Regions from separate parts of the Afipia felis ATCC 53690 genome, predicted to be linked through region 1. Evidence: predicted binding sites of a transcription regulator. Region 1 holds the regulator's gene; the other holds the start of a gene.
What was found. Region 1 encodes LexA, which represses DNA repair genes until DNA is damaged. Its sites were predicted from a motif close to TGTTCNNNNTGTGTTCNG; they were not measured.

Region 1 (11,374 bases):
GGCAGAAGGGGTATCGTATTGCTATGTGCGCTGCAAGACGGCCCTTCGAAGCCTTGGTAGGGGGTTACTGGCTCTGATCCTGCAACCGTGCCAAGGATATTTCACGTCCTAGAACGGCCAGGACATCAAAAATACCGGGAGACGTCGTTTTGCCGGTCAGTGCCACGCGTAAAGGCTGGGCAACAGCGCCGAGTTTCAGGTTGTTTTTCTCGGCGTAATCGCGCATCGCCGCTTCGGTTGTCGCCGCGTTCCATTCCTTCACGTCAGAGAGGCTGCGGTGAAGATCACCGATGAGTGAACGGGTCTGCGGCGTCAGCAATGCTGCAGCCTTTGCGTCCATGGTGAGCGGTCTGTCGGCGAAGATGTAGCCGGCATTCTCGATCAGCTCGATCAGCGTCTTGGCGCGCTCCTTTAGTCCGGGCATCGCCTGCAGGAATTGCGCGCGCGTGGCGTCGTTGAGTTTCGCCTGTAGCGCAGGGCCTTGTGGGACGAACTGCAGAACGTCTTCGACGCTCTTGAGCAATTCTGTGTCGTCCGTCGAGCGGATGTAATGGCCGTTCAGGTTTTCGAGTTTGGCAAAATCGAAGCGCGCAGCCGAGCGGCCGATCGAAGTGAGATCGAACGCCTCGATCATCTCCGGAGTGGAAAATATTTCCTGATCGCCGTGACTCCAGCCGAGCCGCACCAGATAATTCCGCAACGCTGCGGGAAGGTAGCCCATGGCGCGATAGGCTTCGACGCCGAGCGCGCCGTGACGCTTGGAGAGCTTGGAGCCGTCCGGTCCGTGGATGAGCGGAATATGCGCCATCACCGGTACGTCCCATCCCAGCGCATCGTAGATATGCTTCTGGCGCGCAGCATTGATGAGGTGATCGTCGCCGCGGATGACATGGGTTACGCCCATGTCATGGTCATCCACCACCACGGCGAGCATATAGGTCGGGGTGCCATCGGAGCGCAGCAGCACCAGATCGTCCAGATTTTCGTTCTGCCAGACCACGCGACCCTGGACCTGATCCTCGATCACGGTTTCCCCGGTTTGCGGTGCCTTGAGGCGGATCACCGGCTTGGCCCCGGCAGGTGCTTCGGCGGGATCGCGGTCGCGCCAGCGGCCGTCATAGCGCACGGCACGGCCCTCGGCGCGTGCCGCCTCGCGCATCTGGGTCAGTTCCTCCGGCGTCGCGTAGCAGCGATAGGCCTTGCCCGCGGCCAGAAGCTGTTCCGCAACCTCACGGTGCCGCGCCACGCGGCTGAACTGGTAGATCGTCTCGTCGTCCCATTCGATGCCGAGCCATTTCAGGCCGTCGAGAATGGCTTCGATTGCAGCGTCGGTCGAACGTTCGCGGTCGGTATCCTCGATCCGCAGCAGCATCTTGCCGCCGTGCCTGCGGGCATAGAGCCAGTTGAACAGCGCGGTGCGTGCGCCGCCGATATGGAGGAAGCCGGTCGGAGACGGCGCAAAGCGGGTGACGACGGATTCGGTCATTTCAGATGGTTCAATTGCTCTCGGAAAGGGTGGTTGGGCGGGCCTTTATCATACTGCCGGGGCACTGTCCCGGTATCCCGGCCGCAAATGCCGCCGGGAGGTCAAAAGTTCGTTCTCGCCCGCGCACTCCCGAATGGTGCTTCCCACGCTCCTGCTCTTGGCGTGGCGGCGCGGATTTGGCACATAGGGCACAACTTGAAAGGGTGCAAATGACTGACGAATCGACGCCGGATGTGGGCCGCGACTTCATCCGCGACATTGTGGCGGCGGATCTGGCCTCGGGAAAGCATACGGGCGTGGTGACGCGCTTTCCCCCGGAACCCAACGGCTACCTGCATCTCGGCCACGCCAAATCGATCTGCCTGAATTTCGGCATCGCCGAGGAGTTTGGCGGGCGCTGCCATTTGCGCTTCGACGACACCAACCCGGCCAAGGAAGAACAGGAATTCATCGACGCCATTCAGCGCGACGTCCGCTGGCTCGGTTTCGATTGGGGCGAGCATCTGCATTTCGCCTCCGACTATTTCGAGCAGCTTTACGCCTGGGCGCAGGATTTGATCCGCGCGGGCAAGGCCTATGTCGACGACCAGTCGCCGGACGAAATCCGGCTGACCCGCGGCACTCTGACCGAGGCCGGACAGAATAGTCCGTTCCGCAACCGTTCGGTGGAGGAGAACCTCGATCTGTTCGCGCGGATGCGCGCCGGCGAGTTCCCGAACGGCACGCGTGTGCTGCGTGCCAAGATCGACATGGGCTCGGGCAATATCAACCTGCGCGATCCGGTGCTGTATCGCATCCTGCATGCGCACCATCCGCGCACCGGCACGGCGTGGAATATCTATCCGAGCTACGATTTCGCGCACGGCCAGTCCGACTCCATCGAGCACATCACTCACTCGATCTGCACGCTGGAGTTCGAGGATCACCGGCCTCTTTACGACTGGTTCCTCGATAATCTTCCGGTGCCATCGCATCCGCACCAGTACGAGTTTGCGCGGCTGAACATGACCTACACGCTGCTGTCGAAGCGCGTGCTCACCGAACTCGTCCGCGAAGGCCACGTTTCGGGCTGGGACGATCCGCGCATGCCGACGCTCGCAGGTTTGCAGCGGCGCGGCGTGCCGGCGCAGGCGCTGCGCGATTTCGTCAAGCGCATAGGCGTCGCCAAGGCCAACTCGACCGTCGATATCGGCATGTTCGATTTCACCATCCGCGAGACGCTGAACAAGACTGCGCCGCGCCGCATGGCGGTGCTGCGGCCGTTGAAGGTTGTGATTGAGAATTATCCGGAAGGCCAGGTCGACGAACTCGATGCGGTCAATCATCCGGACGATCCGGCGCAGGGCACACGGAAAATTCCGTTCGGCCGCGAGCTCTACATCGAGCAGGATGATTTCATGGAGGAGCCGCCGAAGAAGTTCTTCCGGCTCGCGCCGGGGCGCGAGGTGCGGCTGCGCTACGCCTATTTCATCACCTGTCGCGAGGTTATCAAGAACGCGGCTGGCGAAGTTGTCGAACTGCGCTGCACCTACGATCCGGAAACGCGCGGCGGCAACGCGCCCGACGGTCGCAAGGTGAAGGCGACGATCCACTGGGTCAGCGCGGCGCATGCGGTGCCGGCGGAAGTGCGGCTGTACGACAACCTGTTTGCCTCCCCGCAGCCGGAGGCAGGCAATTTCGCCGCGCAGCTCAATCCGAATTCGCTGGAGACGCTGGTGGACTGCAAGGCCGAGCCTGCGTTCAAGACTGATGTGGCAGAGGGCGCGGTGCAGTTCGAGCGGCAGGGCTATTTTGTCCGCGATCGCGACTCGACGTCGGAGCAGCTGGTGTTCAATCGCACCGTGGGCCTGCGCGACAGCTACGCCAAGGCGACAGCGGCCGGTTAGCGCCGCTTCGCGGATTCTGCATCCGTTCCCGTGTTCAGAGCCTGATCTCATCCGCTAGCATTACGGCGGGGTCAGCCGACACACGGGCGGCGCGATGGCGGACGGGGGCTGGGAGCAGGAACGGTCGCGTGCGGGCAGGGCCATCGCATGGCCGCCGCGTGAGACGGCGGTTGTGCCTGCCTTGTCCGGGCGCAGCCTATGGCGCTTCCTGGCGGAATCGAACCTCAATTGGATCCGTGCGGAGGCTGGTCCCGGCCGCTTGCTGCCGTGGATTCCGGTCGCTTTCGGCATCGGCATCGCGCTCTATTTCACAGCGTCGCGCGAGCCGATAGCGGCAGTAGTCGCGCCGGTCGCGGGAATGGCCTGCATGCTCGCGCTGGTGATGCGGCGGCGGCCGATCTTTCCGATGATGGCGCTGCTGGCGGCATTGCTCGCGGGTTTTGCCACCGCGACGCTGAAGACCGCATACATTTCGCACGCGGTGTTGCTTGCGCCGGTCAGCTCGGCGGTGATCGAGGGGTTTATCGAGACGCATGAGGAGCGCGAGCGTACCGACCGCTTCGTGCTGCGGGTAGCAAAACTCGAGGCGCGGGGTACGCCGCAACTGGAGCGCGTCAGGCTCTCGGTGCGCAAAGGGACGGCGCCGGCGGTCGGCGCTTATGTCGCGTTGAAGGCAAGGCTGCTGCCGCCGATGCGGCCGCTTCGCCCCGGAAGTTATGATTTCGCCCGTGATATGTATTTTCAGGGTATCGGTGCATCTGGCTTCGTGCTCGGTGCAATCAGGACGTTGGATGCGCCGAAGCAGGGCGGCTGGAGGCTTCGCTACGCGGCTTGGATGCAAAGCCTGCGCGACGCCGTCGATGCGCGGATCCGAATGGTGCTGAGCGGCGACGAACGCGCGATCGCGACCGCGCTCCTCACCGGCCGGCGCGACGCGATCTCCACCTCCAACAACGACGCCTTGTTCGTTTCCGGATTAGGCCACGTGCTGTCGATCTCCGGTTATCACATGGCGGTCGTCGCGGGCGTGGTGTTCTTCGCGATCCGGGCTCTGCTTGCGCTTAGTCCGGCGTTGAGCACGCGGTTTACGATCAAGAAATGGGCAGCGTTGGCGGCGCTGATCGCTGCGCTATTTTACTTATTGCTGTCGGGCGCGGAGGTCGCGACGCAGCGTTCGTTTTATATGACGGCGCTGGTGCTGGTTGCGGTGATGGCGGATCGCCGCGCGATCACGTTCCGCACGCTGGCACTCGCCGCCATGCTGGTGTTGCTGGTGGCGCCCGAGGCGCTCGTGCACCCTAGTTTTCAGATGTCCTTTGCCGCGACACTCGGTCTCGTCGTACTGGCGCAGATAGGCATGCCGCGATGGTTCGGCACAAACGATGATACCCGACTCGGACGCTTCGCCGCGTGGGGCGGGCGCGAACTCGTGGTGCTGGCTCTGGCGTCGTTTGTCGCGGGTCTTGCGACCACGCCCTATGCAGCCTTCCATTTCCACCGCATCGCGCCTTACGGCGTCATCGCCAATCTGGCTGCCATGCCGGTCGTGTCCGCGCTGGTGATGCCGGCGGGCCTGCTCGGGATCGCGGCCATTCCGTTCGGCTTCGACGCCTTGTTCTGGCACCTGATGGAGGTCGGCATCGACTGGATGATCGCGGTGTCGCAGTGGGTAGCGGCGCTGCCCGGTGCGTTCGGGCGCGTTCATGCCTTCGGCATCGGGCCGCTGATCGTCATGAGCGGCGGCATTGTTGTGCTCGGCTTGCTGCGTTCGCCGTTGCGATGGGCGGGAGCCGGATTGATCGGTTGTGGTGTGATGTGGGCGGCTGCCGCAACCGAGCCCGACATCCTGATCGCGCGCGATGCGTCGAGTGTCGCGGTGCGCGGCAAGGATGGCCACCTGCGCATCATGCACACGGCCAAGAACGCTTTCCTGTGGCGCGAGTGGCTGGCGGCTGATGCTGATCCGCGCGTCATCACGGACCCTGGTCTCGCGCGGGGCGTGGCATGCGATGAGGCGGGATGCGTGGTCGAGGGCAAGGAGGGCGATCTTATTGCGCTGGCGCGGCAACCCGACGCGCTGGCAGACGATTGCACGCGAGCGAAAGTCCTGATCACGCCGTATCAGGTGCCATCCGATTGTGCCGCCCAGGTGTTCCATCGCGATGCGCTGCGCGAACTGGGCGGAGTGACATTAAGAAAGACAGTGCAGGGCTACAGTATTACGGCCAGCCAAACCGTTGGTATTGACCGGCCCTGGTCGCCCGCCATTCCAGATGTCTCTACAGGCCCGCACGGCAACAATGCCACCGGACGCAAGCCATCCCGGCAGCCGGTCGATGCGACCCCGCCGGCGGCAGAACAGGAGGCCGCCGACTAGAGGGTAGTCTCAGTATTTGCGGTAAAGTCCGATCAGCTTGCCTTGGATGCGGACACGGTTCGGCGGCAGGATACGAACTTCATAGGCCGCATTGGCCGGCTCCAGCGCAATGGAGGCCCCACGGCGGCGGAAGCGCTTGAGGGTCGCTTCCTCTTCGTCGATCAGGGCCACGACGATGTCGCCAGTATCGGCATTCTCATTGCGCTGGATCAACGCCATGTCGCCGTCGAGGATACCGGCTTCCATCATGGAATCGCCGCGCACTTCCAGCGCGTAATGCTCGCCAGAGCCGAGCATGTCGGGCGGCACGCTGATGGTGTGGCTGCGGGTCTGCAGCGCTTCAATCGGGGTACCGGCCGCGATGCGGCCCATCACTGGGACCGCGACAGGCTGCTCGCCGCTCTCCTCGAAGTTTCCGGACGGGGTGCTGCGAACCTTGCCGAGATTGCCTTCGATCACGCTTGGGGTGAAACCACGCCGCGCGCCGCTGTTGGCGGCGGGCTCCGGCAGCTTGATGACCTCGATCGCGCGGGCGCGGTTGGCGAGCCTGCGGATGAAGCCACGCTCTTCCAGAGCCGTGATAAGGCGGTGGATGCCCGATTTCGACCGCAGGTCGAGGGCGTCCTTCATTTCGTCGAAGGAGGGCGGAACACCGCTTTCCTTCAGCCGCTCGTTGATGAAGCGCAGCAGTTCATATTGTTTGCGTGTCAGCATCCGGCGCAGCCCTCAATCTCATGTTCCGCGGATCTTCACCCGCTTCCTGGCATCCGCCTTGTTCACGACAAGTGCCAGACTCACTCGAAACAAATCATGAACATACACTATATGTTCCATACATGTTCTGCAATAGTTAAATTCTTATGAATCCAGACGTGCTGTTTTTAGGAAATCATGCCGGAATGAGCCGAGAGGCTGGCAGGGGGCCATGGGGTCTTGCATGGCGATGCCGGAAGAGTTCCTCACAGGAGCCCCGCTTTCTGCGATGCCTCGTTGAGCCACTTCAATGTCTTCTAATTCCAGAACGGGAATGTTCGGTTGAGCTCCTTGCCGCAACCACCTACGTCTTCGCGCAATGCAACGAGCATGCAGAGGAGATGCCGATGGCAGATCAGGACGGATCCGAACCGACGCAGACCGAGATCGATCATCATCTGATGGTGACGTTTTGCCGGACGCTCGACAGCACCGCGCTGCAGCCGATGACAGTGATGCGGATGATGGCGTCTGCGTTAGGCGCAATCTACCGACAGACCTCTGCCTCGCATCATGAACAGGTGTGTCCCTGTGGTTGGCAGCCGTTGCCGTCCGATGTCGAGACGTTGCTGGCAGAAATTGAAGCCGCCGCTCGCCGTCCGCTCGTTCCTGATCTTTCGAACATGCAGATTGTCGGCAGGGCTTAAGACGCGCTGAGCCGGTTCGAGCAGTCAACCGGGCAGGCGGATGATCTCGCAACGCGCGCCAGCCAGTGCGGCGGGCGCATGCGGCGGCCGGATCAACAGCACGTCCGCGACGGACAGGTTGTTCAGGAGCGAGCTGTCCTGACGGCTCACGGCGGTCGCGACAGCGACGCCGTCATCGTTGATGGCGATCCGCGCGCGAAGATATTCCTGACGATGATCGTTGGCAGGCAGATCATGGCCGAGAATGGCATGCTCGATGCAATGTCCGACCTGCGCGCGGCCCGAGAGCGCGCGGATCAGCGGCACCACGAACAGGAACGAACACACGTAGGACGAGGACGGGTTGCCGGGCAGGCCGATCACGCTCATCGCTCCCTTGTGTCCGTGCATCATCGGCTTGCCGGGGCGCAGCGCGATCTTCCAGAACTTGATGTCGATGCCTTCGGCTTCGAACGACGGCTTGACGAGATCGTGCTCGCCGACAGACGCGCCGCCGGTGGTGAGGAGGATATCCACGTTGAGAGCTTCTGCGCGGCGGATGGCGGCGCGCGTGTCTTCCATCGTATCGCGCGCGATGCCGAGATCGATCGGCTCGGCGCCGCTGTTGCGGATGAGCGCGCGGATCGCATAGGCGTTCGAATAGATGATCTGTCCGGGTCCCGGTTGCGAGCCTGGCATCACCAGTTCGTCGCCGGTGGCGAGAACAGCGACCTTCGGCCTGCGGTATACCGGCAGCGTGGGGTGGTTCATTGAGGCGGCGAGTGACAGGTCGCGGTCGCTGAGGAGGGTACCGCGCTTCAGCAGGATGTCGCCTTCATGGAAATCGATGCCGGCCTTGCGGATATGGCGAGGCAGAGGGGCAGCTTCCGCTAAGGTGATGGAATTGTGTTCGCGCTGGACGTCTTCCTGGATGACGATGGTGTCGGCGCCATCGGGCACCACGCCGCCGGTGAAGATGCGGACAGCCTCACCTGTGCCGACGGATTTCTCGCAAGGCCGCCCGGCGGCACTCTCGCCGATCACCTCGAGGCGCGCGCCTTCGGTCGCATCTGTGGTGCGGACGGCGTAACCGTCCATCGCCGACATCGTTGCGGGCGGCTGGGTGCGGAGGGCGGCGATATCACGAGCCAGGGTGCGATGAAGCGCATCGTCGAGTCCGACGTCTTCTTCGGGAAGGGCCTGTATGCCGTCGAGAATGGAGTTCAGTGCGTCGGCGACCGGCATCAACGCCATGATGAAGCGTCCGTTTTATTTTTCATGCTTGTAGACGCCCGACTTGCCGCCGCTCTTTTCGAGAAGGCGGATGCCTTCGATATGAACGCCGCGTTCCACGGCCTTGATCATGTCGTAGATGGTGAGACAGGCGACCGACACCGCGGTAAGCGCTTCCATCTCCACGCCGGTCGGTCCCGTTACCTTGACGCTCGCCTCGACGCGGCAGCCGGGCAGCCTGTCGTCCAGCGTGATGTCGAGCGTAACTTTGGAAAGCGCGAGCGGGTGGCACAGCGGGATGAGATCGGAGGTGTGTTTCGCCGCCATGATGCCGGCGACGCGCGCGGTGCCGAGCACGTCGCCCTTCTTGGCATTGCCCTCGACGATGAGCTTGAGCGTATCGGTGCTCATCACCACGAAACCTTCCGCCACCGCGACACGCTCGGTCGCGTCCTTCGCCGACACATCGACCATATGCGCTTCGCCCTTGGCGTCGATATGGGTGAGGGAAGGTTTACTCATCGTCTCATGAAGCCTTCGCGAGCAGGGTGCGGGTAGCGGAGGTGACGTCGGCCTGCCGCATCAGGCTTTCGCCGACGAGGAAGGTCGAGATGCCGACCTTGGCGAGTCGGGCGATGTCGGCGGGCGTAAAGATACCGCTCTCGCCGACCATGATGCGGTCCTTCGGCACCGAAGCCGCGAGCGTCTCGCTGGTCGCGAGCGTTGTCTCGAAGGTGCGTAAATTGCGGTTGTTGATACCGAGCAGAGGCGAGCGCAGCTTTAGCGCGCGTTCAAGTTCATCCTGATTGTGAACTTCGAGCAGTACGTCCATGCCGAGGTCGAACGCAGCATTCTCGATATCGCGCGCGGAGGCATCGTCGAGCGCCGCCATGATGATGAGGATGCAGTCGGCGCCATGCGCGCGCGCCTCCATCACCTGATAGGTGTCGTACATGAAATCCTTGCGCAGCACTGGCAGCGAGACGGCGTCGCGCGCGGCCACCATGAAATCGAGATGACCCTGGAAGGAAGGCGTATCGGTCAGCACCGAGAGGCAGGTCGCGCCGCCGGCCTCATATGCCTTTGCGAGCGCGGGCGGATCGAAATCGGCGCGGATCAGTCCCTTCGAGGGCGAAGCCTTCTTGATTTCTGCGATCAATGCGTAGTCGCCACGCGCGATTGTGGTCTGGATCGCTTTGGCAAAGCCGCGCGCAGGCGGAGCGCGCCGGGCGGCAGCCTCGACCTCGGCTTGCGGACGAGCGGCCTTGGCGGTTGCGATTTCCTCGCGCTTGTAGCGTTCGATCTTTTCCAGAATGTCGGACAAGGATTTGTCTTCCTCAAGCACGGGATACGGCCACGAGCTGCGCCAGTTTCGCCGCCGCCGCTCCACTGTCGAGCGACTTGATGCCGAGCGCAACACCTTCCTTCAGGTCTTTCGCCTTGCCTGCGACAACAAGCGCGGCGCCTGCGTTGAGCAAAGCGACGTCGCGGTAATGGTTCTTCACGCCCTTGAGCACGGCGTCGAGCGCGTCCGCGTTCGCGGTGGCGTCGCCGCCGCGGAGATCAGCATTCTTCACGCTCGCAAGGCCGCCGTCTTCAGGTGAGACTTCAAATGAACGGATCGCGCCATCGGCGAGCTCTGTCACGAAGGTCGGGCCGGTGAGGGTGATCTCGTCGAGCCCGTCGGAGCCGTGCACAACCCAGGCCGAGGTCGCACCGAGGTTCTTCAGAACCTGCGCCACCGGCTCGACCCAATGTTTTGCGAACACACCGATCATCTGCCGCTTGACGCCCGCCGGATTGGCGAGCGGTCCGAGCAGATTGAAGATCGTGCGCGTGCCCAGTTCCACGCGGGTCGGCCCGACATGGCGAATCGCCGGATGGTGCGCAGGCGCGAACATGAAGCCGATACCCGCCTTGGCGATGCAGGTGCCGACCTGCTCCGGGGTGAGTTCGATATTGACGCCGAGCGAGGCCAGCACGTCGGCCGCGCCGGACTTCGACGACATCGCGCGGTTGCCGTGCTTGGCGACGGGGACGCCCGCGCCTGCGACGATGAAGGCCGCGCAGGTCGAGACATTGACAGAGCCGGCGCCGTCACCGCCGGTGCCGACAACGTCTACCGCGTCGGGCGGGGCAGTTACGCGCAGCATCTTCGCGCGCATGGCGCTCACCGCGCCGGTGATCTCGTCGACCGTCTCGCCGCGCACCCGCATCGCCATCAGCGCGCCGCCGATTTGCGAGGGCGTAGCCTCACCGGACATCAGATAGTCGAACGCGCGAACCGACTCCTCGCGCGAGAGCGATTGGCCGTCCGCGAGTTTCGCGAGGATCGATTTGAAATCGCTCATGCCCGGCCGGTCACTGGTTGTTGGTCGCGCCGGTCGCGATCGCGAATGCGTTCTCGTTCACCTTCACGCCGAGGGTGGTTTCCAGATGGGTGATGTATTGCCCGATCTGTTCGTCGCTCAGGTTCTGCGCGAGACCTTCCTTCATCTTTTTGGACTCGTCCGAATTGAGATCGACCGCCGGCGTGGTGACGTTGGCGACCTGCAGCACCACGACGCCGCTGCTGGCGGGTGTATTCTCCGCCATCGCGGCGGCACCCTTGGCGGTACGGAAGGCCGTATCGACGACGAGATCGGGCAGGCCGTTGACCTTGTCGTCACGCTTGAACGGCGCGGAAGTCTGCGACGTCAGCCCGGCGGCCTTCACTTCGGTGGCGAATACGCCGCCCTTGTTGAGTTTTTCGACCAGCGCCTTGGCCTTGTCGCGCAGGCGCGTGGCGACCTGCTCATCATGCCAGCGGGCGGTGACCTGGTCCTTGACCTCGTCGAGCGTGCGGTCGCGTGAGGGCGTGGTGCCGAGTACGTCGAACCAGACTTCGCCACCGGGGAAGGTGAGCGGGTCGTTGTCGACGCCGACATCGCTGCCGAACGCCGCCGTGATGAGATCGACGCCCTTCGGCAGCGGGGCTTCCTTGTTGTCCGGTGTGCGACCGGAACGATCGACA
Region 2 (11,374 bases), 2.2 Mb from region 1:
GTCGAAATCCAGCGGCTGATCGGCCGTTCGCTGCGCACCACCGTCGATCTCGTTGCGCTCGGCGAACGCCAGATCACCGTTGACTGTGACGTGATCCAGGCCGACGGCGGCACCCGCACCGCCTCCATCACCGGCGCGTGGGTTGCGCTCGCCGATTGCCTGCAATGGATGAAGGCGCGCAACATGCTCAAATCCGATAACGTGCTGCGCGATAACGTCGCCGCAATCTCCTGCGGCATCTACAACGGCACGCCCGTGCTCGATCTCGACTACGCCGAGGATTCGGAAGCGGAAACCGACGCCAATTTCGTCATGACCGGCGACGGCCGCCTCGTCGAGGTGCAGGGCACCGCCGAGCGGACGCCGTTCTCGCAGGACGAGTTCCTCAAGCTGATGGCGCTCGCGCAGAACGGCATCGGCCGTCTCGTCGAGTTGCAGAAGATCGCGATGGCTTAATGTCCGACCACCGCAAGATCACAGGCCGCCTTGTCATCGCGACCCACAATTCCGGCAAGCTTGCCGAGATGCGCGAACTGCTCGCGCCTTACGGCATCGAGGCAGTGTCCGCGGGCGAACTGAATCTGCCGGAGCCAGACGAGACCGGCACGACGTTTGTTGCCAACGCGCGGATCAAGGCGGAAGCTGCTGCGAAGGCAACCGGACTTCCCGCCTTCGCCGATGATTCCGGCCTGTGCGTCGATGCGCTCGACAGCCAGCCAGGCATTTATTCGGCGCGCTGGGCCGGACCGTCCAAAGATTTCATGGCGGCGATGACACAGATCGAGCGGCTGTTGCAGGAGCGCGGCGCGACCGAGCCTACAGAACGCAAAGCGCAGTTCGTATCCGCGCTGTGCGTGGCGTGGCCGGACGGACATCTTGAAGAAGTGGAAGAGCGTGTCGAGGGCCAGATGGTCTGGCCGCCGCGCGGCGATGCGGGCTTCGGCTACGACCCGGCATTTCTGCCGGACGGCCACACCCGCACCTTTGGCGAGATGACGAGCATCGAGAAGCACGGACTGCCGCCGCTTGGCCTCGGCCTGTCGCACCGCGCGAAGGCGTTCGTGAAGCTCGCGGAGATCAGCCTTGCACGCTGACGCGCAAAATGCCTTCGGCGTTTACGTGCACTGGCCGTTCTGCCTGTCGAAATGTCCGTATTGCGACTTCAACAGCCACGTCCGCCATACCGCGATCGACGAGGAGCGTTTTGCCCGCGCCTTTGCGCGCGAGATCGCAACCACGGCGGCGCGGGTTCCCGGCCGCACCGTAACCTCGATCTTTCTCGGCGGCGGCACGCCGTCGTTGATGAAGCCGCAGACGGTCGGCGCGATTCTCGACGCCATTGGCGAGCACTGGAACGTCGCCGGCAATGTCGAGGTCTCGCTTGAAGCGAATCCGACCAGCGTCGAGGCAACCCGCTTCGCGGGCTATCGCGCGGCGGGCGTCAACCGCGTTTCGCTCGGCGTACAAGCGCTCGACGATGCTTCACTGAAGGCGCTGGGCCGTTTGCACAGCGCCCGCGAGGCGCTCGATGCGGTTGCGATCGCGCGCGGCGCCTTCGACCGTTATTCGTTCGACCTGATCTACGCGCGCCCTGACCAGAGCGCTGCTGCATGGACGCAGGAACTCAATCTCGCGATCTCGGAAGCGGCCGAGCATCTGTCGCTCTACCAACTGACCATCGAGGAAGGCACGCCGTTCTTCGGCCTGCACCGCGCGGGCAAACTCAAGACGCCCGATGAAGACCTCGCGCGCGCACTCTATGACGTGACGCAAGACGTCTGCGCAACGCACGGCCTTCCGGCCTACGAGATTTCCAACCACGCGCGCCCCGGTGCGGAGTGCCGCCACAACCTCGTTTACTGGCGCGGCCAGGAATATGCTGGCATCGGTCCCGGCGCGCATGGACGGCTCGACATCGGCGGCATCCGCCACGCGACCGCGACCGACAAGCGCCCGGAAGCATGGCTCCTGCGCGTCGAGGAGGACGGCCACGGCCTCGCCAGCGACGACCTGCTCGACAGCGAACAGCGCGCCGACGAATTTCTGCTGATGGGCCTGCGGCTCGCGGAAGGCATCGATCCGAAGCGCTATGCGGCCCTCGCCGGACGCCCGCTCGATCCGCACCGCATCGCCGCGCTGAAGGACGACGGTGCCATCGTCATGGACGACAACGGACGGCTGCGCGTGACGCAAGACGGCTTTCCGCTGCTCGACGCCGTCGTCGCCGATCTCGCGGCGTAATAGAAAAATTACGCTCCGAAACTCTTCGGCGAAGCCGATGCGATCTGACCGCCGCCCGCCGCGACGCGCAGCACGGCAAGGCCGCGCTCGTTGGTGCCGTTGGAGCGAAACCGAAACAGTCCGTCGATGCCGGTGAAGCCCGACACGTTCGTCAGGACTTCGGCTGAGAAGCGTGGGCCGCCAGAATTAACGCGTGACAATGCAGCGACGAGCGCCACCGCATCATAGGCGAGCGTCGCGGTGCGCACCGGGTCCTGCCCGTATTTGCCGCGATAGCGCTTGGCGAACGCGCGATAGCCTGACGGATCGGGCGCGGCGTAGTAGCCGCCCTGCAGATGAGAATCGGCGAACACTTTCGGATTGTCCCACAACCCGGTGCCGAGCAACTGCACGCGCTTGAGGTCCGCGCCGGCGCCAGCGAGTTGCGCGGACAATTGCACCAGCACGTCGCCGTCATCGGCGAGCAGCAGCGCGTCGGCGCCGCCGAGCCCCTGCGCGACGTTGCGCACGGCGTTCTGCATCTGGTTGGGATCGGTCGTGTATTTCTCAAAGGCGACGATCCGCGCACCCTTGCCGGCCACCGCCTGCTTGAAGGTGGCTTCGACGACATTGCCGTAGGCATTTTCCGGCAGCAGCGCCGCGAAGGATCGTTTGCCGGTACCGAAGGAGTAATCTGTAATCCGATTGACGTCGGTTTCCGGCAGGAAACTCAGCAGATAAACGCCCTGCCCGGCAACGCTGGCATCGGTGGAAAATGCGATCACCGGAATATTGCGCGCGCGAGCCTGCTGCGCCACGCCCGCGACCGAAAGTCCGAACAGCGGGCCGAGAATGATTTCCGCGCCTTCGCCGATCGCCTGTTGGGCCGCCTGCTGCGCGCCCTGTGGAGTGCCGGCGTCGTCCTTGATGAGAAGCTGGAGATCTGGGTTCTGGAATTCCGCCAGCGCCATTTCGGCGGCGTTCTTCATCGAGTTGCCCGCAATGCCGGCATTGCCAGCACCCGACAACGGCAGGATCAGGCCGACCTTGACCTGTCCCTTGCCGACGGCGACGGCCTCCTGCGGCGGGCCTGACGGACCCGGCGGCGGCTGGTCGTTGCCGGTGAGGCCCGACATCCCGGCGCATCCGGCCAGAAGCGGCGCGCCCAGAATCAACCCGACGGCGCTGCGGCGGGTGGTCAACAGACTGGCTTTCGGAGGATGGGTCGGGACCGTCATCAATTCTCTTTCGGACCGGCTCCTTGATCGGCCCGGACACCATGACGGACCGATCTGGAGGCGAATTCAGACTTCTTGACGGCCACCATAGGGGAAAACGAACAATTTGTGACCCCGCGAATTCCCGACTCTGGATGGTTCATTCCTTGCGCATGCCGCAAGACGATCGCACGCGGAGCGGCTACACTGATCCGATGCCGCCTCGTTCATCTCCGCGTCCGGATACCGACACCGCCGCAGTTCCGCGTCAGATTCTTGTGGCGGGACACGCCATCACTGTTTCAAAGGCACCGCCGGGGCTGCACATCGCCGCCACGCCGATCGGCAATCTCGGCGACATCACGCTGCGCGCGCTGGAAACACTGGCGGGCAGCGACGTGATCTGCTGCGAGGACACCCGCGTTACCCGCAAGCTGCTCGACCGCTACGGCATCACGACACCGCTGTCGCCCTATCACGAGCACAACGCAGCGGCGATGCGGCCGAAGATTCTCGCCCGTCTCGCACAAGGCGATTCGGTTGCACTAGTGTCGGATGCCGGCACGCCGCTGATTTCCGATCCCGGCTTCAAGCTGGTGCGCGAGGCCTGCGCGGTCGGCCTTGCGGTTCATGCTCTGCCGGGGCCGTCGTCGATTCTCGCGGCGCTGTCGGTCGCGGCGCTGCCAACCGACCGTTTTTTCTTCGAGGGCTTTTTGCCCGCGAAGGAAGGCGCGCGCCGCAACCGCATCAATGAGCTCGCGCGTATCGGCGTCACGCTGGTGCTGTTCGAATCCGGTGCGCGCGTGCAGGATTCGCTGCGCGACCTCGCCGAGATTCTCGGACCACGCGACATCGCGATCTGCCGCGAGATGACCAAGCTGCACGAGGACGTCCGCCGCTTCTCGCTCGCGGACGCTGCAGCACAGGCCGAGCGACTGGAGACGCGCGGCGAATTCGTGCTGGTGATCGGCCCGCCATCCGAAGAAACCGGACGCATGAGCGAGGATCAGCTCGACATGCTTCTGCGCGAGCAGCTTGCGCATGGCAGCGTCAAGGATGCCGTCGCCGCAGCCGTCGAACTGTCGGGCCACCCGCGCCGCGAGGTCTATGCCCGCGCGCTGGCGCTCGCCCACAAGGACGAGCCCGAATGAGCGCGCCTTCCGAAAACCCCGCCACGAATGCCGAGCGCGTCACCGCGTTTCAGACCGGCCTCTCCGCCGAGCGGCGCGCCTGTCTTTATCTCACCGCGAAAGGATACCGCATCCTGGCGCGGCGCTACCGCACGCCGCATGGCGAGATCGACGTGGTAGCGAAGCGGCGCGCGACGCTGGTGTTCGCCGAGGTCAAGGCACGCAACACGCTCGACGATGCCGCCCATAGCGTCACGCCGCGCCAGCAGCAGCGCATCGCCACGGCCGCTTCGCTATGGCTTGCCGCGCATCCCGACCATGCAAATCTGGATTGCCGTTTCGACGTGATATTGATTGCGCCAAGGCGGCTTCCACGCCATCTGGAAGCAGCGTTCGAGACTTCCTCTTTCTAATTCCTGATTTCCATCCCACAGCCGGACCGACCATGACCTTGAAAGTTGCCGTTCAGATGGACCCGATCGCGCGCATCAACGTGCGCGGCGATTCGACCTTCGCAATGCTGCTGGAAGCGCAAAAGCGCGGGCACCAATTGTTCTATTACACGCCCGAACGTCTCTCACTGTCGGGCAAGGATGTGGTGGCATTCGTGCAGCCGCTTACCGTACGCGATGAGCCCGGTAATCATTTCACGCTCGGCGACGCCAGGCGTACCGCACTCGAATCCTTCGATGTGGTGTTGCTGAGACAGGACCCACCGTTCGATCTCGCTTATGTCACGACGACCCATCTGCTCGAGCGCATTCACCCCAAGACACTGGTGGTGAACGATCCCGCGAGTGTGCGCGACGCTCCGGAAAAAATCTTCGTGATGGAATTTTCCGACCTGATGACGCCGACGCTGATCTCGCGCGACAAGGAGGAGATCGAACTGTTCCGCAAGGCGCATGGCGACGTGGTGTTCAAGCCGCTCTACGGCCACGGCGGCGCAGCCGTCTTCCGTATCGCCGCACAGGACATGAATTTCGGCTCGCTCTACGATCTGTTCTCGATCACCTTCCGCGAACCGTGGGTGGTGCAGAAATTCCTGCCCGGCGTGAAGGCCGGCGACAAGCGCATCATTCTGGTGGACGGCGAATTCGCCGGCGCGGTCAACCGCGTCCCCGCGCCCGACGACCTGCGCTCCAACATGGTGCGCGGCGGCGCCGCCAAGGCGACCGACCTCACCCCGCGCGAGCGTGAAATCTGCGAACGCGTCGGTCCCAGCCTGAAGGAGAAGGGCCTGTTGTTCGTCGGCCTCGACGTGATCGACGGCCACCTCACCGAGATCAACGTCACCTCGCCGACCGGCATCCGCGCCATCGCCAACCTTGGCGGGCCGGACGTCGCCGCTCACATCTGGAACGCCATCGAGGCCCGGCGACGGTAATGTTTTCCGTTCCACTTTAAGGAATTACTGACGATCGTCTGCCAAATTGACGCGGCCTTTACCCTGGTTTCATTGCAGGTAAGCGGCACCGTTTTTATTTGCAGATTGTCGGTTCATGTCCCTCGAAGTTTTCAGTGGCACATCGATCCCGCGCGAGCTCACGACAGCCGCGATGGAATTCCTGTGGGCCAAATGGAAAACCCTGCATGCCACCGGCGACCTGACGCTGCAGCGCCTGACCGAGGAATCGAGTTTTCCGCTGCGCGAGCACCTCGTCTTCCTGATGACCACGGGCGACGACTTCGTCTACACCTATGTCGGCGAAGCCGTGAAGAAGGCGATCGGCCGGGACCGTGCGGGACTGCTGTTATCCGCCAGCGGCAATCCGATGAGTTGCGAATACGCGCAGGTCTATCGCAAGGTCGCCGACAGCCTGATTCCTGCATGCCTGCGCTACACGCTGCCGACCACGCAGAACGGCAAGATCTGGCAGCGCCTGGTGTTGCCGGTGCCGATCGCCGAAGCTGCCGTCTGCATCGTGGTCTATTCCGAACTGATCGATCACCACCGGGAAGTCTACGACCAGCTTTTCAAGACCGCGCCCGATGCCATGGTGGTAGCCTGCCCGATTGCCAACGATGTTGGCCACACCAAAGACGGCTGGGTCATCATGATGAACGACCGCGCCCGCGAGATGCTGAACTTCACGGGTAGCATCGGCAATCTGCGCCTGTCGCAGGTACCCCAATTTGCCAGGATCGATGTCTGGGGCCGTCTCTACGGCCCCAAGGCCGCCCAAGGGACGGTTCCGATTTCCACGCCCGACTTCGACATCGAGCTGATGCGCTTTCCGCATGTCTTCGGCCTCAAGCTGCGGCCTCGGATGCCGGAACGCATCATCGAACATGTGACTCTGGCGCCTGCTCTGGGCTGACGCTTTCAGGCTACACAATCCCCATTTGTTCTTTTAATGTTCTTGCGTTGATCCTCCAAAAGGGTAAGGTTCCACCAGTTCTCCCGTCGAGGTGGGCTCCCGATGGTTCAGCACGTCTCCACCATGGCCTTTGAGGGCATCGAGGCACGCGCCGTCGATGTGCAGGTTCAGGTCGCGCCGGGGCTGCCGGCCTTCACTATCGTCGGGCTGCCGGACAAGGCGGTGTCGGAAGCCCGCGAACGCGTGCGCGCGGCGCTCATCGCCTCAGGCCTTGCGCTGCCGGCACGGCGCATCACCGTCAATCTCGCGCCAGCCGATCTGCCGAAGGAAGGCAGCCATTACGATTTGCCGATCGCGCTCGGCCTGATGGCGGCGATCGGCGCGATTCCCACCGACGCTTTGTCGAATTTCACCGTGCTCGGCGAGCTTGGTCTCGACGGCTCGATTGCACCGGTGGCGGGCGTCCTGCCTGCCGCGATCGGTGCCAATGCGCGCGACTACGGCCTGATCTGCCCGGCGGCCTGCGGCGCGGAAGCAGCGTGGGCCAGCCCCGATCTCGAAATTATCGCGGCAAGCTCGCTGATCCAGATCGCCAACCACTTCAAGGGCACACAGGTGCTCGCACGCCCCGAACCAAAGATCGCGGAGCAGATGGGCGAGACGCTCGATCTGCGCGACATCAAGGGCCAGGAAAGTGCCAAGCGCGCGCTGGAAATCGCCGCCGCCGGAGGACATCACCTTCTGATGATCGGCGCGCCCGGCGCGGGCAAGTCGATGCTCGCCGCGCGGCTGCCTTCGATCCTGCCGCCGCTGTCGCCATCCGAACTTCTGGACATCTCGATGATCGCCTCCGTCGCGGGGTTGCTCGACGGCGGCGCATTGACTTCAAAGCGGCCGTTCCGCACGCCGCATCACTCCGCAAGCATGGCAGCCCTGACCGGCGGTGGAATGCGCGCGAAGCCCGGCGAGATTTCGCTCGCCCATCACGGCGTGCTGTTTCTCGACGAACTGCCCGAATTCGACGCGCGCGTGCTCGATTCGCTGCGCCAGCCGCTCGAGAACGGCGAAGTCTCGGTGTCGCGCGCCAATCACCGCCTGACCTATCCCGCGCGCTTCATGCTGGTGGCAGCGATGAATCCCTGCCGCTGCGGTCACGCCTATGAACCGGGCTTTTCCTGCAAGCGCGGGCGCATCGACCGTTGCAGCGCCGATTATCAGGCGCGCTTGTCAGGGCCGCTGCTCGACCGCATCGATCTGCGCATCGAAGTGCCTGCCGTGACCGCCGCCGATCTCATTTTACCGCCGCCTGCGGAAGGATCGCGCGAGGTGGCGGCCCGCGTCACCGCCGCACGCGACATTCAGCTCAAGCGTTATGCGGCGCTCGGCCTGCCGCAGATACGCACCAACGCGGAAGCGCCCGCCTCCGTGCTGGAAGAAATCGCAACGCTCGACCAGCAGGGCAGCACACTCCTGCGCGAAGCCGCCGACAGCATGCGGCTGTCCGCGCGCGGCTATCATCGCGTATTGCGGGTGGCGCGCACGCTCGCCGACCTCGACGGCGCGGACCGGATCGGCCGCGTGCATCTCGCCGAGGCGCTGTCGTATCGCGTGCTCGCCGAAGACCTGCAGCGCGCCGCCTGATAACGCGAAAGTAACGATCGCTCTTTACACTTTGCCAACCATGGGCCGCGTTTCGGCCGGTTGTTTTGTAAGCGTTGAGTAGCGTCATGTTGCACTTCCGGATGCTGGCGTCAGCCATCCCCCTTCTCACCGTCGGCGTTCTGGCGGGCGGACAGTTCACCGCCACCTCGCAGCCCTGCATCGCGCTCGGCCGCTCCTCCGTGCAACTCGCCACAGCGCCGTGGCAGCCGCAGCAGCGCGTCTCCTTCACCGACGATGCAGGCCGCGCGACCGTGCGCGTGCAGATCGTCGATCGTCCCGAGCTTGCAGATTTCACGGTCGCCGATGATGTCGACGTCTCCGGCGACGCCGCGCCGACGCGGAAGGGCTGCCCGATCACAGCTGCGACGCGTTACGTCATCGTCGCAAGCCACGAGAAAGCATCCGAACCGATCATCTATCTGTCGGAGCAACCCGGCGATTACCGCCTTTACGTCAATTCGGCCAAGGTCTCGGTTCGCGATGCCGCGGCGCTTCTGATCGGAGCCGCGCCGCGTCCCGGCAAGCTGGTGCTGTCCCAGCTTTAAGACCTCGTTAGCCATCTTTTCATCTCGCGCAATGCGCGCCATCGGCCTCAAGCCATTCGCAAGGGAGCGGCGGCAGTCTTTCGACAGGGCGATCGGGATCACGGAAGCGGGGATGCGGCCATGAGCGGAACGAAGCGTTTGAGGGCACGATTGCGCAGGTTCTCCCGCCGTCATCGCCGGATCGCCAGCACTGTCCGCTTGACGTTGATTTTCTTTGCGACCTTCGGCGCCGGCTACGGCTTCGTGCGCGGCAGCCTTTCGCAATCGGCGGATTACGATCCGCAAGCCTTCGCCATCGGCGTCAGTTTCCTGTTCGCGCTTGCGTGCCTCGCACTCGCCGCCCTGAGCATGCGGATGCGCTGGCTGAAGAAAAGCGTGCGCAAGGTCGCGCTTCACAATGAAGCGCTGATCGACCGCAACTGGGAACTGAAGGAAGCCGAGGAGCGTGCGCGCAATCTGTTCGAATCGCAGAGCGACCTCATCGTGCTGCGCGACGCGAGCCAGCGCCTCACCTTCGTCAACGACACCTTCTGCGCCTATGCGGGCCGCGCGCGCGCGGACCTGATCGGCACAAATTATCTTCTGCCGGTGATCGAACAGGGCGACGACGCCACCGAACCCAACGGCACCCGCGTTCACGACCAGAAGACCCAGACTGCGCTCGGCCCGCGCTGGATCGCCTGGCGGGAAACCCTCGTCCGTCCCCATGCCAATGAGCCGGCGGAATTCCAGTGCGTCGGCCGCGATGTCACCGACCGCACCGAGAGCGAGCACGCACTCGGCCTTGCGCGTGACCACGCAATCTCCGCCAACCGCGCCAAGTCGAAATTTCTCGCGGTCGCCTCGCACGAGATCCGCACGCCGCTCAACGGCATTCTCGGCATGAGCACGCTGCTGCTCGACACCCCGCTTAACCCCGAACAGGCCGTCTACGCCAAAGCCGTGAAGACTTCCGGCGAGGCGCTGATGTCGCTCGTCGAGGAACTGCTCGACTTCTCCAAGATCGAGGCCGGCAAGATCGACCTCGAACACCGCTCCTTCCATCTCGGCGGAATGTTGGAAGAGATCGTCGAACTGCTGGCACCCCGCGCGCAGGCGCGGCAGATCGAGATCGCCTGCTATGTCGACGAACGCCTGCCGCTCGACGTCATGGGCGATGCCGCACGACTGCGGCAGGTGCTGCTCAATCTTGCCAGCAATGCAGTGAAGTTTACCTCGCACGGCGGCGTCGCCTTGATCGTCGAGCCGGGCATCTGGCCGAACGAAATCAGCTTCCTGGTGCGGGACACCGGCATCGGCATTCCGCCGGATGCGCAGCAGCGCATCTTCCGCGAATTCGAACAGGGCGACGAACACATCGCGCAGCAATATGGTGGCTCGGGGCTCGGCCTATCCATCAGCGAGCGCATCGTGCGCCGAATGGGCGGCCGCATCGCGCTGGAAAGCATACCCGGCGAAGGCACGACGTTCGAAGTCTCGATCCCGCTGCAAGCCTCCAACACGTCGTCCTCGACGACATGGACCGCACCGGACCTGGCCGGCAAGGCCGTGATGGTGGTGACACCGCAGACGATCGCTGCCTCGTTGGTGGCACGGCGGCTTGGCCGCTGGGGCGCGCAGATCTGCGAGACATCCGACCTCGCCGTCGCGGAGGCACTGCTGCCCGAGCGCGCCTGGCACGCGATCGTGGTCGATCACACACTCGGCGCCGATGCCGTACGGGCATTCGGCGAGCGTGCGATGTCCCACGCCACGCATCGCCTCGCGATGTTCACGCCCGCCGAGCGCCACGATTTGCGACCTGCTGAAATGGCGGCCTTCACCGGCTATCTCGTCAAGCCGGTGCGCGCGGCGTCGCTCGCCGCACGCCTCACACCGGAAGCGCCACTCGCGCCGGAACTGCCCGACGAGTCCGAGGCGACGCGCACGCCTGCCGCGCCAAAGAAGCTTTCAATCCTCGTTGCAGAGGACAACGAGATCAATGCGCTGCTGATCCGCTCGCTCCTGACCAAACTCGGCCATGAAGCCGTGATCTGCACCAATGGCCACGAGACTCTGGAATCCTGGATCGCAGCGGAAACGGCGGGTGCGCGTTACGACGTGGTGCTGATGGATGTGCAGATGCCCGAACTGAGTGGCATCGAAGCGACGCGGATGATCCGCACCCGCGAATCCGAGCGCGGGCTGTCGCGTACGAAAATCCTGGCGCTGACCGCGAATGCGCTGGTCGAGGATCGCTATGCGTGCTTCGAAGCCGGGATGGACGGCTTCCTCGTCAA

Region 2: a site for LexA is predicted at 6,915-6,932, ahead of HMPREF9697_RS13450 (YifB family Mg chelatase-like AAA ATPase). Genes of this name have one in related genera too.

What each region holds. Positions count from the first base shown of each region.
Region 1 is NZ_KB375270.1:586,319-597,692, forward strand. It holds gene gltX (glutamate--tRNA ligase) at 65-1,486, opposite strand; gene HMPREF9697_RS02990 (glutamine--tRNA ligase/YqeY domain fusion protein) at 1,696-3,372, shown strand; gene HMPREF9697_RS02995 (ComEC/Rec2 family competence protein) at 3,467-5,749, shown strand; gene lexA (transcriptional repressor LexA) at 5,759-6,463, opposite strand; gene HMPREF9697_RS03005 (hypothetical protein) at 6,850-7,149, shown strand; gene HMPREF9697_RS03010 (molybdopterin molybdotransferase MoeA) at 7,174-8,382, opposite strand; gene moaC (cyclic pyranopterin monophosphate synthase MoaC) at 8,398-8,883, opposite strand; gene trpC (indole-3-glycerol phosphate synthase TrpC) at 8,888-9,685, opposite strand; gene trpD (anthranilate phosphoribosyltransferase) at 9,699-10,712, opposite strand; gene HMPREF9697_RS03030 (peptidylprolyl isomerase) at 10,723-11,374, opposite strand, start outside.
Region 2 is NZ_KB375270.1:2,834,921-2,846,294, forward strand. It holds gene rph (ribonuclease PH) at 1-456, shown strand, start outside; gene rdgB (RdgB/HAM1 family non-canonical purine NTP pyrophosphatase) at 456-1,094, shown strand; gene hemW (radical SAM family heme chaperone HemW) at 1,084-2,241, shown strand; gene HMPREF9697_RS13425 (penicillin-binding protein activator) at 2,250-3,458, opposite strand; gene rsmI (16S rRNA (cytidine(1402)-2'-O)-methyltransferase) at 3,653-4,588, shown strand; gene HMPREF9697_RS13435 (YraN family protein) at 4,585-4,980, shown strand; gene gshB (glutathione synthase) at 5,013-5,954, shown strand; gene HMPREF9697_RS13445 (hypothetical protein) at 6,070-6,888, shown strand; gene HMPREF9697_RS13450 (YifB family Mg chelatase-like AAA ATPase) at 6,991-8,529, shown strand; gene HMPREF9697_RS13455 (hypothetical protein) at 8,616-9,095, shown strand; gene HMPREF9697_RS13460 (ATP-binding protein) at 9,216-11,374, shown strand, end outside.